4 regions of the Viridibacillus sp. KH_047 genome follow, and region 3 is predicted to be linked to each of the others. Evidence: riboswitches for the same ligand, from Rfam matches in the RefSeq annotation. Region 3 holds a riboswitch; each other region holds the start of a gene.

Region 1 (5,100 bases), 800 kb from region 3:
AGCTGGATGGACTTCATTGACAGTATTATGGATGATATTGCTAGGACTTGCAGGTGGTGCATCATTTAGTTTAGCGATGATGTTCTTCTCACTTCGTACGCGTACAGCTGATGAAGCGGCTGAATTATCAGGTACTGCTCAATCATTCGGTTATTTATTAGCGGCAGTTGGCCCTGTACTATTTGGCTTTATCCATGATATTTCAAATAGTTGGACAACAGCCAACTTCCTATTCCTTATTACTGTAGTATTATTAGTGTCAGCTGGTATGCATGCTGCAAAAGAAGGTTATGTTACACCTGAAAAGTAGAGATGAATCCGAGCTTATAATGGCTCGGATTTTTTCGTATTGTTAACTTAAAACTACATTATCCTAACCATACTAGTCATAGAAAAAAGCTATTACGCAGTCTCAATCACTGCATAATAGCTTCTCTAGATTTATCGGTGCACTAATCTATATAACTTATTTCTCAAAATGATAACGACCATTTAACAATTCAAATGTAGCAGGTTCTTTAGCTCCTGAGAAATTCACTTGGAATGGACATTCTCCTAGTTCTGCTAATACTTTTGCAACAACTCCCTCTCCAATAGGGCTAGCAAAGTATAAGTCACCGCCAGCTAATGTAAGAACCTGTATAATAGCATTCAACTCCGGATCGACATACGCTTCTGCAAACTCTAACCCTAAATATCGAGACCATTTTTCAGCAGTTTTTTCAGCATCTATTACTGCAAAAGTAACACCTGCAAAGTCCAACTTTTCTGGTTGCTTTCCAATGACTCCTTTTTCAACTTGCTCCTGTCTACGCTTATCATCATTGTCATCCCATTGAATAATAAATGGCAATTGAAGAGAGTCATTTTCTTCTCCAGCGTAAAGTAATTGCCAGCTTATAATACTGCCATCCGGTCGTTTTCTATTCATTGGCACTGGACCATTTACTGATAAACCTTGCTCTTTCAAACGCTCTGCTATACCTTCAATATCCGTTGTGCGAATTGCAAATCTTACGAAACCTTCTGTGAAATCATTATTTACTACTGTTTCAATAAGGCTGTGATGCAAATGCTCTGCCCCAGTTACTAGCTCTCTGTCGTATGTACCAAGGTACTCTATATAACTTAGATCAAAGTAACTAAGTGCATTGTACGTTCCGCGTCCTTCATGTACGCCACCTTCAACAGCATGAATTCCTTGGTTTTGTAATGATTGTATTACTTCTTTTGGTTCCTCTACAAAATGTACTACGTGATCAAAAGATAATGTCATGTTCAAGTCCCCTTATTTAAATAAATAATGTGAAACGATTTTCACAAATGCTTTCTCTATTGTTAATAACGCTCTTTCATCAAAATCGAATTTCGGATGATGATGTGCAAAATGAGTGCGTTCGTCGTCATTCTGTGATCCTGCTTTAAAATAAGTACCTGGCTTTTCATTTAAAAAGTACGCAAAATCCTCTCCACCCATTGACGGTTCAAATTCAATCACCGATTCAGTACCAAATTCCCTTTCAAATAAATCTTTCACAAGAGCAGTTTCAGCCGGATGATTGTATAAAGCTGGATAGCCGTGTAAATAATCAATTTCATATGTGGCATGTGCTGATTCCGTTATGCCTTTGACGATTGAGTAGATTTCTTCTTTTACCTTATTACGAACTTCATCCGTCATTGTGCGAACCGTTCCTTCAATAAGTGCCGAATCTGCAATAATATTAAAAGCACTTCCTGCATGGAATACACCGACTGTCACTACCGCTGCATCAAATGGATTTAAGCGACGACTGACAATTTTCTGCAACGCTCCAACGATTTCGCTACCCACAACAATTGAGTCGATGGATTGTTGTGGTTTCGCACCATGGCCACCTAGTCCTTGAATTTTAATCGCAAATTTATCAACTGCAGCCATTTTAAAACCATCCCCAACAGATACCTTTCCAACTGGTGAACCCGAATCTAAATGCGCGCCAAATACATAATCGACTTCCTTCAATACATCTTCAGCAATCATGAATTTCGCACCACCAGGAGGTTTTTCTTCCGCATGTTGGAAGATAAAAATAATATTACCGTGCAGATGCTCTCTGTAATGGCTTAGCGTTTTTGCTGTCGCAAGTAATGCGGCCGTATGTCCATCGTGACCACAAGCATGCATGACACCATCCTTTTGGGATTTATAAGCAACTTCTTTTAAGTCTGTAATAGGTAATGCATCAAAATCAGCTCTTAAAGCGATTGTTTGACCAGCATGATCCCCTTTCAAAATACCGATTAAACCATTTCCGCCTATCCCTTTTTTCACCTCTAAACCGAAGCTCTCAAGTTTTTCTGCAATAAATTTTGCAGTTTCATATTCTTCAAAAGATAACTCTGGATGCTCATGCAAATATCTCCTCCATCCAACAATTTCATCAAATCCTTGATCTATTTCTTCATAAATTGTAGTTAAAAGTTCTTTTTGCGTTATCGCACTCATTCAATATTCCTCCCTCAATTTATACCTTTAATACAAATTGGTTTACTTTGAATTTGAGTTAAATTTTTTTCTTAGAAACTTTGCATTATATGCTCTATAAATTTATTTCATGATATTAAAAAGCCGATTTCTCTATTTCATTTAGAGAAATCGACTTGGTATGTAAGTCTCTCCTCATCTATCAAGCTTTTAATCAACTTGCTGGAAGTAGCACCTTGCTTTAAAAGCGGTTGCTGAGATATCACAGGACCAGTCCCTCCATCTCTCTTGATAAGAAAACCTATTGAATTAGTAGTAATTAAAAATCATGTTACGCCAATCTATTAAAAATTGCAATAAATTCCCTGATATTCTCTAAGTCAATATGGCGCTTTCTGATAAAAATAATTTGGTGTTTTACGTTCATTGTCATATGGTTTATGGAATATATGCGTTGTAGCCGGTGATAACGGTGGAATAAGCCATGTCCAATTTCCCGTTACGTCACGCCCTGCAATTTGTTCATTGGATTCGAAGCGTTTGAATTGTTGTGCTGCTGTATGGTGATCAACAATGCTCACTTCATCTTCTTTATACGAGTATAAAACTGCCGCATTTAATTCAACTAATGCACGGTCTTTCCATAAGGAAGAATTTGAAGCTGTATTTAAACCCATTTTTTCTGCGATGGTTGGTAACATATTATATCGATAGTCATCAGCTAAATTACGTGCACCAATTTCCGTTCCCATATACCAGCCATTAAACGGAGCAGCTGCATATGTAATACCACCAATTTCTAATTTCATATTCGAGATCATCGGTACCGCATACCACTTCAGATCAAGTTCCTTAAACCACTCAAATTCGGGGTGTCGGATTGGAACTTCCAATATATACTCAGCTGGAATATCGAATAATTGCGGTTGTCTTTCTCCAACTTGAATAACAAGTGGCAATACATCGAAACGCCCACCTTGTCCTTGCCAGCCAAGTTGCTCACATTTCTTCGTAAACTCCACTGAATCTGGATCTCCCACAATGCCATCTGGCGTTTCATACCCAGCATAGCGGATTAATTGATGATTCCAAACACGTACATTACGTTGAGAGAAAATTGTAATCGTCGGACGGATTCGACCACCATTTGTTGCAAAATCAATATGCTCTAGAAGTCCTTGAAAAATGTCGTGCTCACTTGTTAGTTCGCGCTTATCAAGCACTTGCAACGTTTGCCAAAACAAACGACCAATACATTTATTGCTATTACGCCAACCTACTTGTGCACCAAATTTCAGTTCATCTATTGTATGTTCATAAAATCCATTCTCTTGGATATCATGCTCTACTTCAGCTAAGCGTCTTCCTAATTCCTCTTCAGATCGCTCTGTTTCCGAATAATACAATTTTATAAAATCAATAGCCTCATTCAACATCGCCACAGTTCCTCCTGTTACCACTCGACTTCCTAACTACCATCATAGAAGAATTGATTTCCATTAGACAAGGTATAAGACTTAAATAATGTGGTGTTTTTGTGGCAACTGCCATTTTTGGCATAAAAAGAATGATTAAAGGTTTTGTAAATCAAAAAAACCAACATATTTAATACATAATAAAGGGACTATTAATGGTATAAAACCAATTAATAGTCCTCTTTTCACTATGCTTTTTTAGTTCTTCTGTTAAACAATATCGATAATCCGAGTAGGATAACTGCTCCCCCTACAAGCAGTGTCCATAATTGATACTCTGAACCTGTTTGAGATAGTGAACTACTTTCATTAGCACCCTTGATATCGCTTGGTTTATTTGAACCTTTCAATTCAACTGTTGTTTCTGGACCATTTGGTTATTGTTATTCTAGACACCTTTTAATAAATAACTTATTTTACCAACTTATAAACTCGTTTAACAAAAAAAACTTATATTATTAAATATTACATTTTTTCTATGTATTCTATTTCCGAAATTCCTTGTGAGATTACTTCGTAAAATCCCATCACTCTCCACTAATACATTTCATTTCACTCCATTTATTTAACAATCTAATAGAAAAGATACTACTTCATTAGCGCGTAAAAAAACTTGTCGTTGGTCGCTAACTCCCTTCTAGAACTATATAAATTTTAAAGAGTTAGCGATATACATAATACAGATTCTTATAAAAATCCTTCCATTACATAAAACACAAATTGCCTCTACTATATCTGAACCTCAAAATTCCAAAATTCTATAGATTTCAATACCATTAAATTCCGATACTCATCTAGAGTCGGTACCCCATTGTAATTTCAAAAAACTGTCACACTATCTTTGACATAAATTATTTATGATTAAAATATATTAATGGAATAAGGTTCATTCGAAAGAATTCATAATACTGCGCTCATTATTCGAAATAAATATATAAATAGATTTATTGAATCATGTTCCGTTCACCCATAACATTGTTTTCAATTAGCTATACAATAGACAACGAGTTGATAATAATAATCACTCTAATTTACATGTAGTAATCAAATTATGCTTTAAATGAGAAGTATTGATTTGAAATAATTTATTTGCAGGTAGATATCCAATTTAATATAATAAAAACACCCACTAATTCTAGTGTTCTTTTTCAATGTTTT
Region 2 (5,100 bases), 340 kb from region 3:
CCCCCATTGATCATAATAAATTATTCCAAGAATAATATATATTGCCAGTTTCAAATAAAATAAAAAGACATTCTATTAAAATAGCAATTGTTATGTATTATATATCAAAACCATAAAATTGGGAATATCCCTTATGTGTTATATGACAATTGAAATCGGTTACAAATAAAAAAGACGGAATTTTGTAAAATTCCGTCTAAACTTAAATAATATATCCAACTGATTTTAATGTATTAAAGATAAAACTTTCCATATATGCATAAATATCTTCACGTTCAGGTTCTTGGAACAAATCATGATAACAAGCTTTCCATTCCTTATATTGATACTCTGATAAACTTTGTTGTGCTAGCCATTTTTTACAATACGCTACATCCGCTATTTTATCGTTGCCACCAGTCATTAATAAAATCGGGATATTTGGAAATACCGTTTGTTGTGATATTCCTTTCATGAATCCATGAAGTTCACGATACCAATTGACAGTAATGACATCATTATAGTAAATATCATCTTTTTCTTCTTTATAAAATTCATAGCTTCTCGTTAAGTGTTTAATGTTGATTTCATGATTGATTTTCAGATTTCCAGTCAGTTTACTTAGACCTGTTAAAGCATTTGATAATTTGGATGGTTGGTGTTTTAAATGCATCCAAGGTGACGTTAATATCACACCTGTACATTCGTACTTGAATTTTTCAACAACATGGATTCCTAAAATAGCTCCTAAACCATGTCCCACTACAAATACAGGTAAGTTATATGTTAAAGCTGCTTGCATTAGTTGTTTAACAAATGTTTCGTAACTTTTAAACTCTTCACTATGCACACGTTTATGTCTACTCTCTTCTCCATGTCCAGGTAAATCTCCTGAAATAACATGAATACCAGATGTTCTTAAATTTTCGATTAACCATGCATAACGACGATGATGTTCGTATGCACTATGTATTATTACAGCGACAGCTCTTGCTTGGCCATCCGTTTCCCATTTCCACATTACTCTCTCACCTCATAAATTCCTATGTATATATTCTAACGTATTCTGACTATTTCAGTTCCATTCAATGCTTCCTTTTGTTACGATAATAATACATAATAACTTGAAATGAGGCGTTTTTCGATGATTTATCCATTTAGAGACAAAAAACCATCTATTGACCCATCCGTTTTTATCGGTGATAACGTAATTATCACTGGTGATGTTACTATCGGACCTGATTCTTCTATTTTTTACAATACAGTTATTCGCGGAGATGTTTCGCCTACGATTATCGGACGCAAAGTGAATATCCAAGATTTATGTTGTTTACATCAAAGTCCTGCTTATCCACTTATCTTAGAAGACGATGTGACAATTGGACATCAAGTAACATTACATAGCTGTACTGTAAAAAAAGGCGCTCTTGTCGGGATGGCTTCAATTATCCTAGATGGTGCTGAAATTGGTGAAGGTGCATTTATAGGTGCCGGCAGTCTCGTTTCACAAGGCAAGAAAATCCCTCCAAACACATTAGCATTTGGACGCCCTGCAAAAGTTATTAGAGAGTTAACAGAGGAAGATAAAAAAGATATGGACCGTATTGTCAACGAGTATTACGAAAAAGGACAATATTATAAATCACTTCAAAAATAATTCAATCAAGATGCCTGAGTATCGTTTTTCAAACGATTTCTCAGGTTTTTTTATTCTCTTACTATGAGTTTCTTCTATATAAAATAAAAAATATCCCGAGCTACGATGATTACTTAAATAATCAACATGTAACTCGGGATATTTTATGTTATTGAGATTTTTTAGATTGAATTAAAGTCCCGCTTTTTCTTTTAAAACGGCAGCTTTATCTGTAGCTTCCCAAGGAACATTCAAATCTGTACGGCCAAAGTGACCATAAGCAGCTGTTTGTTTATAGATTGGGCGACGTAGATCAAGCATTTTAATAATACCAGCTGGGCGTAAATCAAATAATTCACGAACCCATTCAACTAAATCTGCTTCATTTACTTTACCAGTACCGAAAGTATCGATTGCAATTGAAACTGGTTGTGCAACACCAATTGCATAAGCTAATTGTACTTCACAACGCTCAGCAAGTTCAGCTGCTACGATATTTTTGGCAACATAACGTGCTGCATAAGCTGCAGAACGGTCAACCTTAGTCGCATCCTTACCAGAGAAAGCACCGCCACCATGACGAGCATATCCACCATAAGTATCTACGATAATTTTGCGTCCTGTTAAGCCTGCATCACCTTTTGGTCCACCAATTACAAAACGACCAGTTGGGTTGATGAAGTATTTTGTTTTTTCATCTAGTAATTCAGTAGGTACAACTGGAGCAATTACACGTGCTTGTAAATCCTCTTTAATTTGCTCTAATGTTACTTCTGGATCATGTTGAGTTGAAATAACAATTGTATCCACACGAACTGGACGATTATTTTCATCATACTCGATTGTTACTTGTGTTTTACCATCTGGACGTAAATAATCTAACTCTTTTGTTTTACGAACTTCAGTTAAACGTCGTGCTAATTTATGTGCCAAGCTAATAGGTAAAGGCATTAACTCAGGTGTCTCGTTACATGCGTATCCGAACATTAAACCTTGGTCACCTGCACCAATTGCTTCAATATCTTCATCTGTCATTGAGCCTTCGCGTGCTTCTAGTGCTTGGTCAACGCCCAATGCGATATCAGCTGATTGCTCACCGATTGCCGTTAAAACAGCTACGTTTTCGCCATCAAAGCCATATTTACCACGTGTATAGCCGATTTCCATTACCGTTTCACGAACGATTTTAGGAATATCAACATAAGTTGATGTTGTAATTTCTCCTGCTACTAATACAAGACCAGTTGTTACTGTAGTTTCACATGCTACACGTGCATTCGGGTCTTTTGAAACGATTTCATCTAAAATGGCATCCGAAATTTGATCACAAATTTTATCTGGATGTCCTTCTGTTACACTCTCTGATGTAAACAGTCGACGGTTTGTCATTTGGTTTCCTCCTATTATCTGCGAGATTGCCTCGGAAATGATACGGTACTCATTACCCATGTTAGTTCTTTCCAGTAGGATTGAACGCCAAGCCGTTGCTGCCTTTAACACGAGGATTCTAGAAAGTGCCACTATATAAATAGAACCGCATAAATTACATATACTTATCAAAAATTTAGGAATTGGTCTATTTTAAATAAAAAAACCCTTCCCCCCATTATTACTAATGAGTGGAAGGGAATAATTCATAAGCACCTTTCACTCTTATCGTTCAAGGATTAAATCCTTGCATCAGATTGAGCACCAGCGCATCACATAAAATCACAATGCAGGTTGCCGGGTTTCATAGGGCCTGACCCTCCACCAGCTCGGGATAAGAGTATCCGTTCAATTTCTCATATTAGAACATTATAGCTAAGTTGTCAACCTCTTTTTTATTTCTAAAAAAAAGTACAACTTTCAAAAAAATTATATGGTGATTAGTATAGATTAATTAACTAAATGTGTTATACTAATTTCCGAAATGAATTATAAATCCCCTCTATTAAGAGGAATAATATAAAAAGGATGGTACGTAAAACGATGAATTCAGTAGAAATTACGAATGAACTGAAGGAATTATTGAAAGGTGAAAATATTCTTGAACAACTTTCAGTACCACAATTAACAGAAAAAGCTACTTCACGCGGTGAGGCAATCCTAACTGTTGATGGTGCAGTAAGAGCAGTCACAGGAAAATATACAGGTCGTTCTCCTAAAGATAAATATATGGTTGAAGAAGACAGTTCAAAAGACAAAATTGATTGGGGTAAAGTAAACAGACCAATTTCGTCGGATATCTTCGACTCATTATACACTAAAGTAGTAAACTACTTAAAAGAAAAAGAAGAATTATTTGTATTTAAAGGTTTTGCAGGTGCAGACCCATCATCTCGTTTAGCTATTCGTGTAGTGAACGAATACGCTTGGCATAACCTATTTGCACATCAATTATTCATTCGTCCTACTGAAGAGGAATTAGAAACTCATGAAGCTGACTTCACAATCGTTTCTGCTCCAACTTTCAAAGCGGACCCAGCAGTAGACGGTACTGATTCAGAAACTTTCATTATCGTTTCCCTTGAAAAACGTATCATCCTTATTGGCGGAACTGAATATGCTGGAGAAATGAAAAAATCCATTTTCGGTATCATGAATTACTTATTACCACAACAAGGTATTCTTTCAATGCACTGTTCAGCAAACGTTGGTGAAGCAGGCGATGTAGCATTATTCTTCGGTTTATCTGGAACTGGTAAAACAACTTTATCTGCAGATGCAGATCGTAAACTAATCGGTGATGATGAACATGGTTGGTCTGACAACGGTGTATTCAATATCGAAGGCGGTTGCTACGCTAAGACTATCAACCTTTCTAAAGAGAAAGAACCTGAAATCTACAATGCTATCAGTTTTGGTACTGTATTAGAAAACGTAGTAGTAGATGAAGAAACACGCATTCCTGACTACGATGATGTTTCGCTAACAGAAAATACTCGTGTTGCTTACCCAATCCAAAATATCGAAAACATTGTTGATCCATCTGTTGCAGGCCATCCTAAAACAATCATCTTCTTAACTGCAGATGCATTTGGCGTATTGCCTCCAATCAGCAAGTTATCAAAAGAGCAAGCAATGTATCACTTCTTAAGTGGTTTCACATCTAAACTAGCAGGTACTGAACGTGGTGTTACTTCACCTGAACCAGTATTCTCAACATGCTTCGGTTCTCCATTCCTACCACTTCCAGCAACAGTTTACGCTGAGATGTTAGGTAACAAAATCGACGAACACGAAGTAAACGTTTTCTTAGTAAACACTGGTTGGACTGGTGGCGAGTACGGCGTTGGTAACCGTATGAAACTTTCTTACACTCGTACAATGGTTCGCGCTGCAATTGACGGTAAACTAAATAACGTCTTTACTGAAAAAGATGCTATCTTCGGTTTAGAAATGCCTGTAGCTGTTGAAGGTGTTCCTACTGAAGTATTAAATCCACGAAACGCTTGGAAAGATAAAGAAGCTTATGATCAAAAAGCTTCTGCACTTGCTGGCAT
Region 3 (5,100 bases):
AATGTACTTTATATTGGCCAGCCTATTGTTATTCCAGGTTTTCCTGATCCTAATACAATTCCATATCAAATTGATATTTCACTGAACAATCGTTGGCTTAGATTATATAAAGATGGTGTTTTACAAAAGCAATATCCCATTGCGGTTGGAAAAATGTTAACCAATACACCTGTAGGGAATTTTATTATCATTAATAAAGCACCTAACCCTGGAGGCCCATTCGGAACGATGTGGATGAGCTTATCAAAAGATACGTATGGAATTCACGGCACAAATGATCCAAGTTCAATTGGTAAAGCCGTATCTCATGGTTGTATTCGCATGCATAATGAAGATGTAGAAGAATTAGCAAGTATTATTCCGATTGGGACTGCGGTTTTTATACATCCGTAATAGTAAAAAGGACTACCCGCAATAGTCATTGATAGCTGACTTTGTAGTTAGTCCTTATTATAAAATCTATTTATCCCAAACGTCTTTAGCGATACGTACAACATGACGTAATTTTTCCCATTGCTGTTCTTCCGTTAATAGATTGCCTTCTTCAGTAGAGGCAAAGCCACATTGTGGGCTTAAACAAAGCTGATCGATATTCACATATTTCGTTGCTTCTTCGATTCTTCCTTTAATTTCATCTTCATCCTCGAGTTCAGAAGTCTTGGAAGTAATCAAACCCAAAACGACATTTTGATCTTTAATGAATCGCAAAGGTTTAAAATCTCCTGATCGTTCATTATCAAATTCTAAGAAAAAGGCATCCACATTCACACGTGAAAATAGCTCTTTTGCGATCGGCTCATATGCACCTTGATATAACCAAGAAGATTTAAAATTCCCGCGACAAATATGAATCGTAACCGCCATATCTTCCGGTTTATTTGCTAGTGCTTCAACAGTAATATCAGCAAACTTTTTCACTAATTCATCTGGATCAAATCCCTGTTCTTTTATCTTATCTCGAAAAACATCACTGAACAAAGCTCCCCAGCTTGTATCATCTAATTGTAAATAGCGGCATCCTACTTCATAAAAAGCTTGAATCGCATCTTGATATACATTAATAATATCTTTAGCCACATCATCGAGTGAAGCATATGAAGGATTGCTTATATACGGTTCGCTTCCAACTACACCTGAGTAAAAAATCATATTAGGCCCTGGGATTGTAATTTTCGCAACATGCTCACCGGCAATACTTTTCAAATACTTAAAGTCTTGTAAAAATGGATGGTCTTTAGGGAAATTTAATTTCGAATCGACCGTGTATGCCTCCGCTTTTTTCATCGCCCCATTAAAAGCACCAGAAAGGTCTTTTTCATAAACACGAATCCCCTCAATCGCACTGATAAAGTCTAAATGCCACCATCTTCTTCTAAATTCACCATCTGTGACAGCAGATAGACCGACTTCTTTTTGTTTTTCAACAAGCTTTGCAATTTCTATATCCTCAATTAATCGTAATTCTTCTTTAGTTATCTGACCTTGTTGATATTGTGCTCTTGCATCTTTAAGTACTTGTGGACGAAGAAAGCTCCCTACATGGTCTGCTCGAAATGGTGCTTTAGTTATTGTGTTAGTCAAAATGGACAACCCCTCTGAAGTTAAATTTATGTTTTTCACTTAGCTTTTCGGGGTATAAAAAAACCCCTTCTAAAAAAAAGAAGAGATTGGCTTCATAGCTGTTACTCTTCTTATCTTCAAGCGTTACGCTTCTGGAATTAGCACAGTGCAAAAAAAGTCTGTTGCTGAGATATCAAAGGGCCAGTCCCTCCATCTCTCTAAATAAGAAAATTACATATTTTTAATTACTTGTTATCAATCTACATGTATATCCATAGATTGTCAATATTTAGTGTTATTTACCTGTTCAATCCAAGTTTTATCATGTTAAATATTTATTATTACGTAGATTTGAAATTAGTCATATACTTTATTTAATTCTATTGATTTAAGTAGTTTAGGGTACCGCATAATAAAACAATGCCAGGTCTCTATCCTAGACCTGGCATTGTTTTATTAATGTAGATTAAGTTTTTCTTCTACTTTCCGACAGACTTCATCTGCGGATAGGCCCGCCGCTTCAATGATTGAACCTTGAATGGACGTATCGTGAATGCCCAGTGCATTATTGTCCAACCCTGTAATGACACAACAATCTACACCCGTTGCATCTGATTCATGTTTCAGTTCAACGATCTCATATCCCTTTGCAAGCAAAGCCTCTGATACATTCGTTAATGATTGCTCTACACCGATTATCGACATAGTAGGGTTCACCTCCTAGTTGATAAGATGTCCGTTTCTACTTATATTTATGTATACAATTTCAACTAAAACAAAGACAAAACCCCATAATAAGATATCTTGTATAAGTAGTGTCGATGACAATGGTCCATAAAATAAAAAAAAACGCACATCTTAAAAGATGTGCGTTTCTTCAGCTATCTATCATTACCCTCTTCTTCCGCCTCTGCCACCGCGTTTAGACTCGGTGCTGCGTTTTAGAGTAGATAAGTTATCTTCACTTGATTTTAAGAATTTAGCCATCTTATCTTCAAAGGTTTCCTTCGGTTGGAAATTACCTCGTTGGCGATTATCCTTCTGACGATATGGGCGCTTCGTATAAGAAGACGTACTTTCAACAGGTTTATCAATCGCTTTTTTAATAGATAGGGCAATTTTTCCTTCTTTTTCGCTTAGGACCTTTACTTCTACTTGATCCCCAACTTTAAGATGTTCATTAATATCTTTTACGTAAGCTTCTGCAACTTCACTAATGTGCACAAGCCCTGTCACCTTATCCGGTAACTCAACAAACGCACCAAAATTCGTGATTCCTGTAACCTTACCTTGTACCTTACTACCAATTTCTACTGACAATCCATTTCCTCCTAATAAATACTATACTTTATTATATCAAATTTTTTTTTTGATGCCAGTCATCCGTGATATTATTTAATATCAACAATATATTCAATTTAATACTAATAACTTAAGTAGTATTGGTGGCTGGCACCATTAGATTAATAAATAAATTGCACGCAATAGAGGGAATCAATAATATACTCAGAATATATAAGTGAAGGCGAAAGTCCATTTTTGAGAGGAGGAAATGACTAATGTCAAAGAAAGTATTATTGTTAGCTGGAGATGCCGTTGAAGCTTTGGAGATTTATTATCCGTATTTTCGTTGTCTTGAAGAGGGCTATGATGTGCAAATAGCTGCTCCATCGAAGAAAAACTTACAAACGGTCGTTCATGATTTTATTGGTTGGGATACTTATACTGAGAGTAAAGGATACCTTATTGAATCTCATTTGGCGTTTGAGGATGTACAGCCTGAAGAGTATGATGGATTGATTATACCTGGAGGAAGAGCTCCTGAATACATTCGATTAAATGAAAATGTTCCAAAGATCGTCGCTCATTTCTTTGAGGCAAATAAACCAGTTGCAGCAATTTGCCACGCTAGTCTCATTTTAACAACTGTTTCTCAATACTTAAAAGGTCGGGAATTAACGGCTTATATCGCATGTAAACCAGATGTAGAAGCTGCAGGAGCAACTTATATTGAAGACCCTCTCCATGTTCAAGGAAACCTCATTTCCGGACATGCATGGCCAGATCTACCAGGATTTATGAGAGAATTCATTAAACAACTAAATCAATAAAATTTGTTATTAAAAAAGAGACAAAAGAACGTATCCAAAATATCTTAATGTATTTTGGATACGTTTCTTTATAGCTACTGATTCACTTCCTCATAAACCTCATTCATAAACAATAATCATTTGGCCATTGGAATTTTTCTGAATATGATGGCTTTTTTAGTGTGTAACTCAATTGGCCATTCTACACTTTCTGTTACTAAACTCTACCACACTTATTCTGCCTGCATTTATTATTTTTCCATTCGTTTCACAGAATATACTTTTGTAATTAACTATATTTTTTATTTCAAAAATACTATTTAAAATCCCTTCCTTCAAAAGCTTACTTTAATTTTTTTGTTTTTTGAAATAGATATTTATATTGCTATAGCAGCCTAAAACAACATGTAGGATGGACTTTTCACCTCTTCACTATATGTATTAAAAACAAATCTTTGTCCATTCTAATATCACAAGGAGGTGATAGATATGGCTTCAAATAACCGAAGTTCAAATAAACTTGAAGTACCAGGTGTTCAACAAGCGGTTGATCAAATGAAATATGAAATTGCTCAAGAGTTTGGTGTACAACTTGGAGGAGAAGCTTCTTCTCGCGCAAACGGTTCAGTTGGTGGAGAAATTACTAAACGACTAGTTCAAATGGCTGAAAACCAAGTAAAAGGAAATTCTGGACAATAAAAATCCAAAGTAAGAAGGTAGAGTTATTATGCTCTACCTTTTTACTTTGGATTACCTTACTGAATATAGTTTATTACTACTTTCTCCCGCTTTTTCCTTATCCATTAATCTCTTCTTATTAACATAGTTGTTTTACTACTTATGATATTTAACTAAAAACTATATCTCTTTAAAACTTGGAGGATATTTTTTAAATCCTTTTGTTGTAATTAGCGCATAAACAAATCCTATAGCTAACCAAATAAATCCTATTTTTAACGTCATTGGTGACAGATTGATAAATAAGTAGAAACAGATTAAAAATCCAAGAGCCGGAATTAAAAAGTAACGAATAAATTTCTTCTCTTTTTTACGGAAATAATAATACACAATTACGGATAAATTAACGAGCATAAAACCTGCTAAACCACCAAAGTTCATTAATTCTGCAACTAGGTCAATTGGTAAAAAAATCGCACCTACTATACTAATGCTACACAATAATAAAATATTATAGACCGGTGTTTTATATTTCGGGTGTAAATGTGTAAAGAATTTCTTTGAAAGTACTTCATCACGTCCCATACTAAACATTAAACGTGAAGCACTTGCCTGACCAGTTATACCTGCTGTAAATGTCGAAGCAATAATAGCTACTGTGTAAAGTGTTGCAAGCAGTGCACCACCTGCAGCATTTGCAATATCAAATAGAGCTGTATCAGCTGAGCTGAAGCTAGTTACATCTGGCCATACCAGTTGTGCAACATAAGCT
Region 4 (5,100 bases), 1.7 Mb from region 3:
CACATAAAGAAGGTTTTTCATTGTCACTCTTAATGATGGATATTGACCGTTTTAAGAGCATTAATGATGGATTAGGTAATTTAACAGGTGATTTATTTCTAATTGAAGTAGCGACTCGCCTGAAAGGATTAGGTATAGATGAAAAGTCACTATTTCGTTATAGTGGTGATAAATTTGCCATCATTATGAAGAATAATGAACATGCCATTTGTAAGGCACATCAAATAATGGTCAATTTTGAAGATATTTTTTTGATTGAACAATATGAATTCTATTCTTCTATTAGTATCGGCATAAGCTCAAGTCTAGCAGATGCAAATACACCAGAGGACTTAATAAAATGTGCGAATGTCGCCTTGATTGAAGCTAAAAAGAATAGAGCTAGCAATTACATACAATATAAAAACACGATGAATAGTACTCATAATCAATTGCTGCTGCTAGAAACTAAACTCCGTCATGCTATTATTCAGGATGAAATTCAACTTTATTATCAACCGAAAATCGATTTAAAAACAAATCAATTAATCGGAATGGAAGCTTTAATTCGTTGGTATGATAAGGATTACGGTTTTATTTCTCCAGATAAGTTTATACCCTTTGCAGAAGAGTGCGGATTGATTAGTTCTATTGGTGAATGGACATTGAAAAGGGCTTGTAAACAAATGAAGAAGTGGCTTGATGAATATGGGTTTGATATTCGTATTTCAGTTAATATTTCGCCTATACATTTGAAAGAAAGAAATTTTGTGCACAATTTACGAGCAGTATTACAAGATACAGGTTTACCAGCTAAAAATTTAGAGTTGGAAATTACTGAAATGAGCTTAATGCATCAAACAGAGGAATTAATTGAAACGTTTAATCAAATAAAAGCACTGGGTGTAATCATCGCGATTGATGACTTTGGAACAGGTTATTCCTCTCTCAGCTATTTAAATCAGTTTCCAATTGATATATTGAAGATCGATCAATCGTTCATCCATGGTTTAAAAACAGGGCTTAGTAATGTCGCAATGGTGGCTGCTATTATCAAATTAGCGCATGCATTGAGTATGCAGGTGGTTGCCGAAGGGGTAGAGACGGAAGATGAATTGTATATCGTCCGTGAAAACCTATGTGACTTTGCACAAGGATATTACTTTAGTAAGCCATTACCGACAGATGAATTTTCCGAAAAATTACATGAATTGTATGTATCGAGAATTTAGGGAAGTGTCTTATATACTTAGAAAGCTATACAAAAAGGTCGCCATATACACTGAGGTGACCTTTTTTATATGATTTTTATTCATATAATTTATTTATGCTACTAATAGTAGACGAAGCTTAACAAGAATATTGTAAAGATTTTAACCGCCTATTGCGAGATTATTGTTATGAGGACCATTTAAGCCAGTTACAGCAAAACATACACTGAGAGGGGCCTAGAGACCCTTACAAAGCCTGTGGATAGCGTTTGGCAATCACATCTTACGCTGTTATTGTAGAATGAAAAGCTATCATAATAGATTATTACAATCATACATTATAAAGAATTTTCTAAATTTTATTGACAATAGATTTCTAAAGTTGTAAATTAAGAATCAACAAAATAACTTTTTTCTTATCCAGAGAGGTGGAGGGACTGGCCCTGTGAAATCTCAGCAACGGACGATGTACCGTGCTAATTCCAGAAGCGTATGCTTGAAGATAAGAAGAGTGCATGGACGTATCGCCAACCTCTTCTTATCAAGAAGAGGTTTTTTTGTTTAAAAAAATGATGAGGTGATGGATATGTCAACAGAATTAATCAATGCACTACAAACGTTAAAAGAAAAGAAATGGATCGATTTAACACATACTTTTGGAGCAGAAACACCACGTTTCAACGCATTTAAAGGGTTGGAAAAAACAACTCTATTTTCACATGATGATGGATTTTTTGCTCAGAATTTTTCGTTTGCTGGACAATATGGAACTCATTTAGATGCACCTATCCACTTTGTTCGTAATGCTCGTTATTTAGAAGAATTAGAGTTAAAAGAGCTTGCACTGCCGCTCGTTGTAATAGATCATTCTAAAGATGCAGCAGAGAATCATGATTTCACAATTTCAGTTGAAGATATTTTGAAATTCGAGGCCGATTACGGTGAAATTGAGGCAGGTACATTTGTTGCTCTTCGTACGGATTGGAGCAAACGCTGGCCTGATGTTGAAGCATTTAATAACTTTGATAAAGAGGGAGATCCACATGCACCAGGATGGTCGGTAGATGCACTAAAATTCTTGTTTGAAGAGCGTCATATTAAAGCAGTTGGGCATGAAACATTTGATACGGACTCTAGCATTTTATATCGTCAAAACAATGCATTACTAGGTGAACTATATGTATTGGAACAAGATACATATCAAGTAGAGTTGCTAACTAATTTAGACCAGCTACCCGCAAAAGGGGCGGTCATCTTTAACATCGTACCTAAACCTGAGAAGGCTTCTGGTTTCCCTGTGCGCTCATTTGCTATTCTACCTTAAATACTCATTGCAAATGAATAATAGAAACTGAGAGGTGAACTCTGTGGATATTAGAATTGATGATTTATCAGGATATGAAATTAAGGCATTATTGGAGGAGCATCTTCAAGGTATGGCACTAAATTCTCCACCTGAAAGTATACATGCGTTAAATATAGAGGAATTGAAAAAGCCAGAGATTACTTTCTGGAGTGCATGGGAAGAAGGTGCATTAGTTGGATGCGGAGCACTTAAAGAACTGGATGCACACCATGGTGAAATAAAATCAATGCGTACTTCATCATTATATTTAAGAAAAGGCGTTGCAAGAAGTATTCTTGAGCATGTTATTGAAGTGGCTAGGCACCGTGGTTATAATCGATTAAGTTTAGAAACAGGTGCAACGGAGGCTTTTGAACCCGCTAAGAGGCTGTATTTGAAAAATGGTTTTCAATATTGTAAGCCATTCTCTAATTACATTGACGATCCGAATAGTGCATTTATGACATTAGAGTTATAAGTATATTGATCATTATTTTATTTACAAAAATTTATAAAACAATAAGAGCAAGTTTTGAATAATCTTCATTCAAAACATGCTCTTTCTCTTTGTACTGCTGTATTTTGTTGGACAATACTTCTTACATGTTAAGTAAGCTTTGCAGAACAGCGAATAGCAGTAGCGATAGTTTTTATTTTTTGCTCTTTAGATATTAATGCTTGTTGAGCTTCTTCTAATGTTACGAGCTCGAACCTGATTTTAGCACCTGTTTGTAACTGTGCAAGACTAGCTAGATCAGCTGTGATGACTTGAACCATTTTCGGATAACCACCAGTTGTTTGGCGATCGGCCATTAAAATGATCGGTTTACCATTTGGTGGGATTTGAACTGTTCCAAACGTCACAGCCTCTGATAATAATTCGAATTTCTCTGTCATTGATAACACTGGCCCTTCAAAGCGGTACCCCATACGATCAGCCTCTGTAGAAAGCGTGTAAGGGTTGTTTGTTAAGCAATGCTGACTTTCAGTGGTAAAACAATCCCACTCTGTACCAGGCATCACACGTATTGTTTGAAGTTGATTTAAAGAAATTAATTCGTTGTAATTTACAGACCACGAAGCAGGACCTACTAATTGTATTGCATATTGATGTATTTCTTTATTTTTTTTAGTATAAGGTCCGATAATCACTTCATCCTGCTTTTGTAATGCTCTACCTTCAAATCCGCCCATTCCCGCCTTTAAATATGTACTTTTACTATTCATTACAGTAGGAACTTGAATACCCCCAGCAAAGCTTACATAAGCACGACAACCTTTGTTGGCTCTTTTAAACTTTAATACGTCTCCTTTTTTCACAATAAATGGACGACAAAGTGGTACGGGTTCATTATTAATTGTTGCTGTTAAATCTCCACCTGTAAGTGCAATAAGGTGGTCATCATTAAATTGTAATACAGTCCCAAATAATGAAACCTCAAGTACGGCTTCACTTTCTAAGTTACCTACAAGAATATTCGCAATTCTTAATGAATAAGCATCCATAGCACCACTAACGATGACTCCATATTTTTGTGACCCGAATCTTCCTAGATCTTGAATGGTAGTTAATAAACCTGGTTTAACAACTGTAACTGTCATGAACTCGTCTCCTTCAATTGTTTGTATTCTTTTTCAGATATCGGTTTAAAGCGAATACAATCACCTGCTTGCAACAGGGAAGGCGGCGTTTCATTTGGTAAAAATAATTCGAGTGGCGTACGACCGATGATTTGCCAGCCACCAGGTGTTTCAAATGGGTATATTCCTGTTTGTTTGCCTGCAATCCCAACCGAAAGTGCGGGAATGGCAAGTCTAGGTGTTTCTTTTCGAGGTGTTGCTATAGCTTCATTCATGCCTCCCATAAAAGCAAAACCAGGTGCAAAACCAAGCATATAAACAAGACACTCATTCGCACTATGTAATTGAATGACTTCATTAGTCGTTAAGCCATTAATTTCGGCCACATATTCTAAGTCTGGTCCATATTCACCACCATAGACAACGGGTATTTCAACTACTCTTTGGGTGTGTTGTTTAACTGTTGTCATTTGAGTAATCAGTTGTTGCACATACTGACATACAAAGCTATATGATGTTACATTTCCATTAACCTTAAAAAGAGTATAAGGATTATAGTAGATTGTAATATTTGTATATGCTGGAACAGCTTCTATAAACCCTTCAAACGGCTGTTCTTCAAGTAATGATGCTAACTTTTGTAAAATTGTACAGTTTGACGGATCAATTGTATTCCCAATCTGAACCATTACTGCTGAATCTCCCAAAGGTTTAAATTTAACATGTTTAAATTCTTCTCCCATAATGTACAACCCCTCATTTTGCATTAGAAACAATATAATCATATAGATAGATAATGGTAAATGACAAGTAAGTTATTTACAATTGAAAATTCACTATTGTGAGAAAGTTCGAAAATAAATGTTTTCAGAATAATGATTTAGTGATAATATAAATTTTGTTGTTAGAAAAACTAACATTAAATCAATTTTGAATTAGTAAGGGGCTGAGAAAATGTTTCATGTAGACTTGAATTGCGATTTA

Evidence for each region. A riboswitch is a leader RNA that binds a small molecule or an ion and turns the genes downstream of it on or off. The one in region 3 is predicted to bind S-adenosylmethionine.
Region 1: it holds a riboswitch for S-adenosylmethionine, as region 3 does, so the genes downstream of both, AC3IS5_RS19290 (M20 metallopeptidase family protein) here and AC3IS5_RS02485 (5-methyltetrahydropteroyltriglutamate--homocysteine S-methyltransferase) in region 3, are expected to answer to the same signal.
Region 2: it holds a riboswitch for S-adenosylmethionine, as region 3 does, so the genes downstream of both, metK (methionine adenosyltransferase) here and AC3IS5_RS02485 (5-methyltetrahydropteroyltriglutamate--homocysteine S-methyltransferase) in region 3, are expected to answer to the same signal.
Region 4: it holds a riboswitch for S-adenosylmethionine, as region 3 does, so the genes downstream of both, AC3IS5_RS11090 (cyclase family protein) here and AC3IS5_RS02485 (5-methyltetrahydropteroyltriglutamate--homocysteine S-methyltransferase) in region 3, are expected to answer to the same signal.

What each region holds. Positions count from the first base shown of each region.
Region 1 covers NZ_CM174479.1:3,943,526-3,948,625, forward strand. The annotation lists gene AC3IS5_RS19280 (CynX/NimT family MFS transporter) at 1-310, shown strand, start outside; gene AC3IS5_RS19285 (VOC family protein) at 467-1,276, opposite strand; gene AC3IS5_RS19290 (M20 metallopeptidase family protein) at 1,289-2,488, opposite strand; SAM riboswitch class I at 2,660-2,765, opposite strand; gene AC3IS5_RS19295 (nitric oxide synthase oxygenase) at 2,848-3,903, opposite strand; gene AC3IS5_RS19300 (LPXTG cell wall anchor domain-containing protein) at 4,131-4,292, opposite strand.
Region 2 covers NZ_CM174479.1:835,558-840,657, reverse strand. The annotation lists gene AC3IS5_RS04310 (alpha/beta hydrolase) at 203-1,000, opposite strand; gene AC3IS5_RS04305 (gamma carbonic anhydrase) at 1,124-1,636, shown strand; gene metK (methionine adenosyltransferase) at 1,808-3,004, opposite strand; SAM riboswitch class I at 3,266-3,384, opposite strand; gene pckA (phosphoenolpyruvate carboxykinase (ATP)) at 3,587-5,100, shown strand, end outside.
Region 3 covers NZ_CM174479.1:490,620-495,719, reverse strand. The annotation lists gene AC3IS5_RS02490 (L,D-transpeptidase family protein) at 1-393, shown strand, start outside; gene AC3IS5_RS02485 (5-methyltetrahydropteroyltriglutamate--homocysteine S-methyltransferase) at 460-1,581, opposite strand; SAM riboswitch class I at 1,689-1,789, opposite strand; gene AC3IS5_RS02480 (YkuS family protein) at 2,017-2,265, opposite strand; gene AC3IS5_RS02475 (S1 domain-containing RNA-binding protein) at 2,452-2,880, opposite strand; gene AC3IS5_RS02470 (DJ-1/PfpI family protein) at 3,120-3,671, shown strand; gene AC3IS5_RS02465 (alpha/beta-type small acid-soluble spore protein) at 4,140-4,349, shown strand; gene AC3IS5_RS02460 (APC family permease) at 4,509-5,100, opposite strand, start outside.
Region 4 covers NZ_CM174479.1:2,215,511-2,220,610, reverse strand. The annotation lists gene AC3IS5_RS11095 (putative bifunctional diguanylate cyclase/phosphodiesterase) at 1-1,211, shown strand, start outside; SAM riboswitch class I at 1,604-1,699, shown strand; gene AC3IS5_RS11090 (cyclase family protein) at 1,777-2,514, shown strand; gene AC3IS5_RS11085 (GNAT family N-acetyltransferase) at 2,558-3,013, shown strand; gene AC3IS5_RS11080 (5-oxoprolinase subunit C family protein) at 3,142-4,137, opposite strand; gene pxpB (5-oxoprolinase subunit PxpB) at 4,134-4,859, opposite strand; gene AC3IS5_RS11070 (LamB/YcsF family protein) at 5,071-5,100, shown strand, end outside.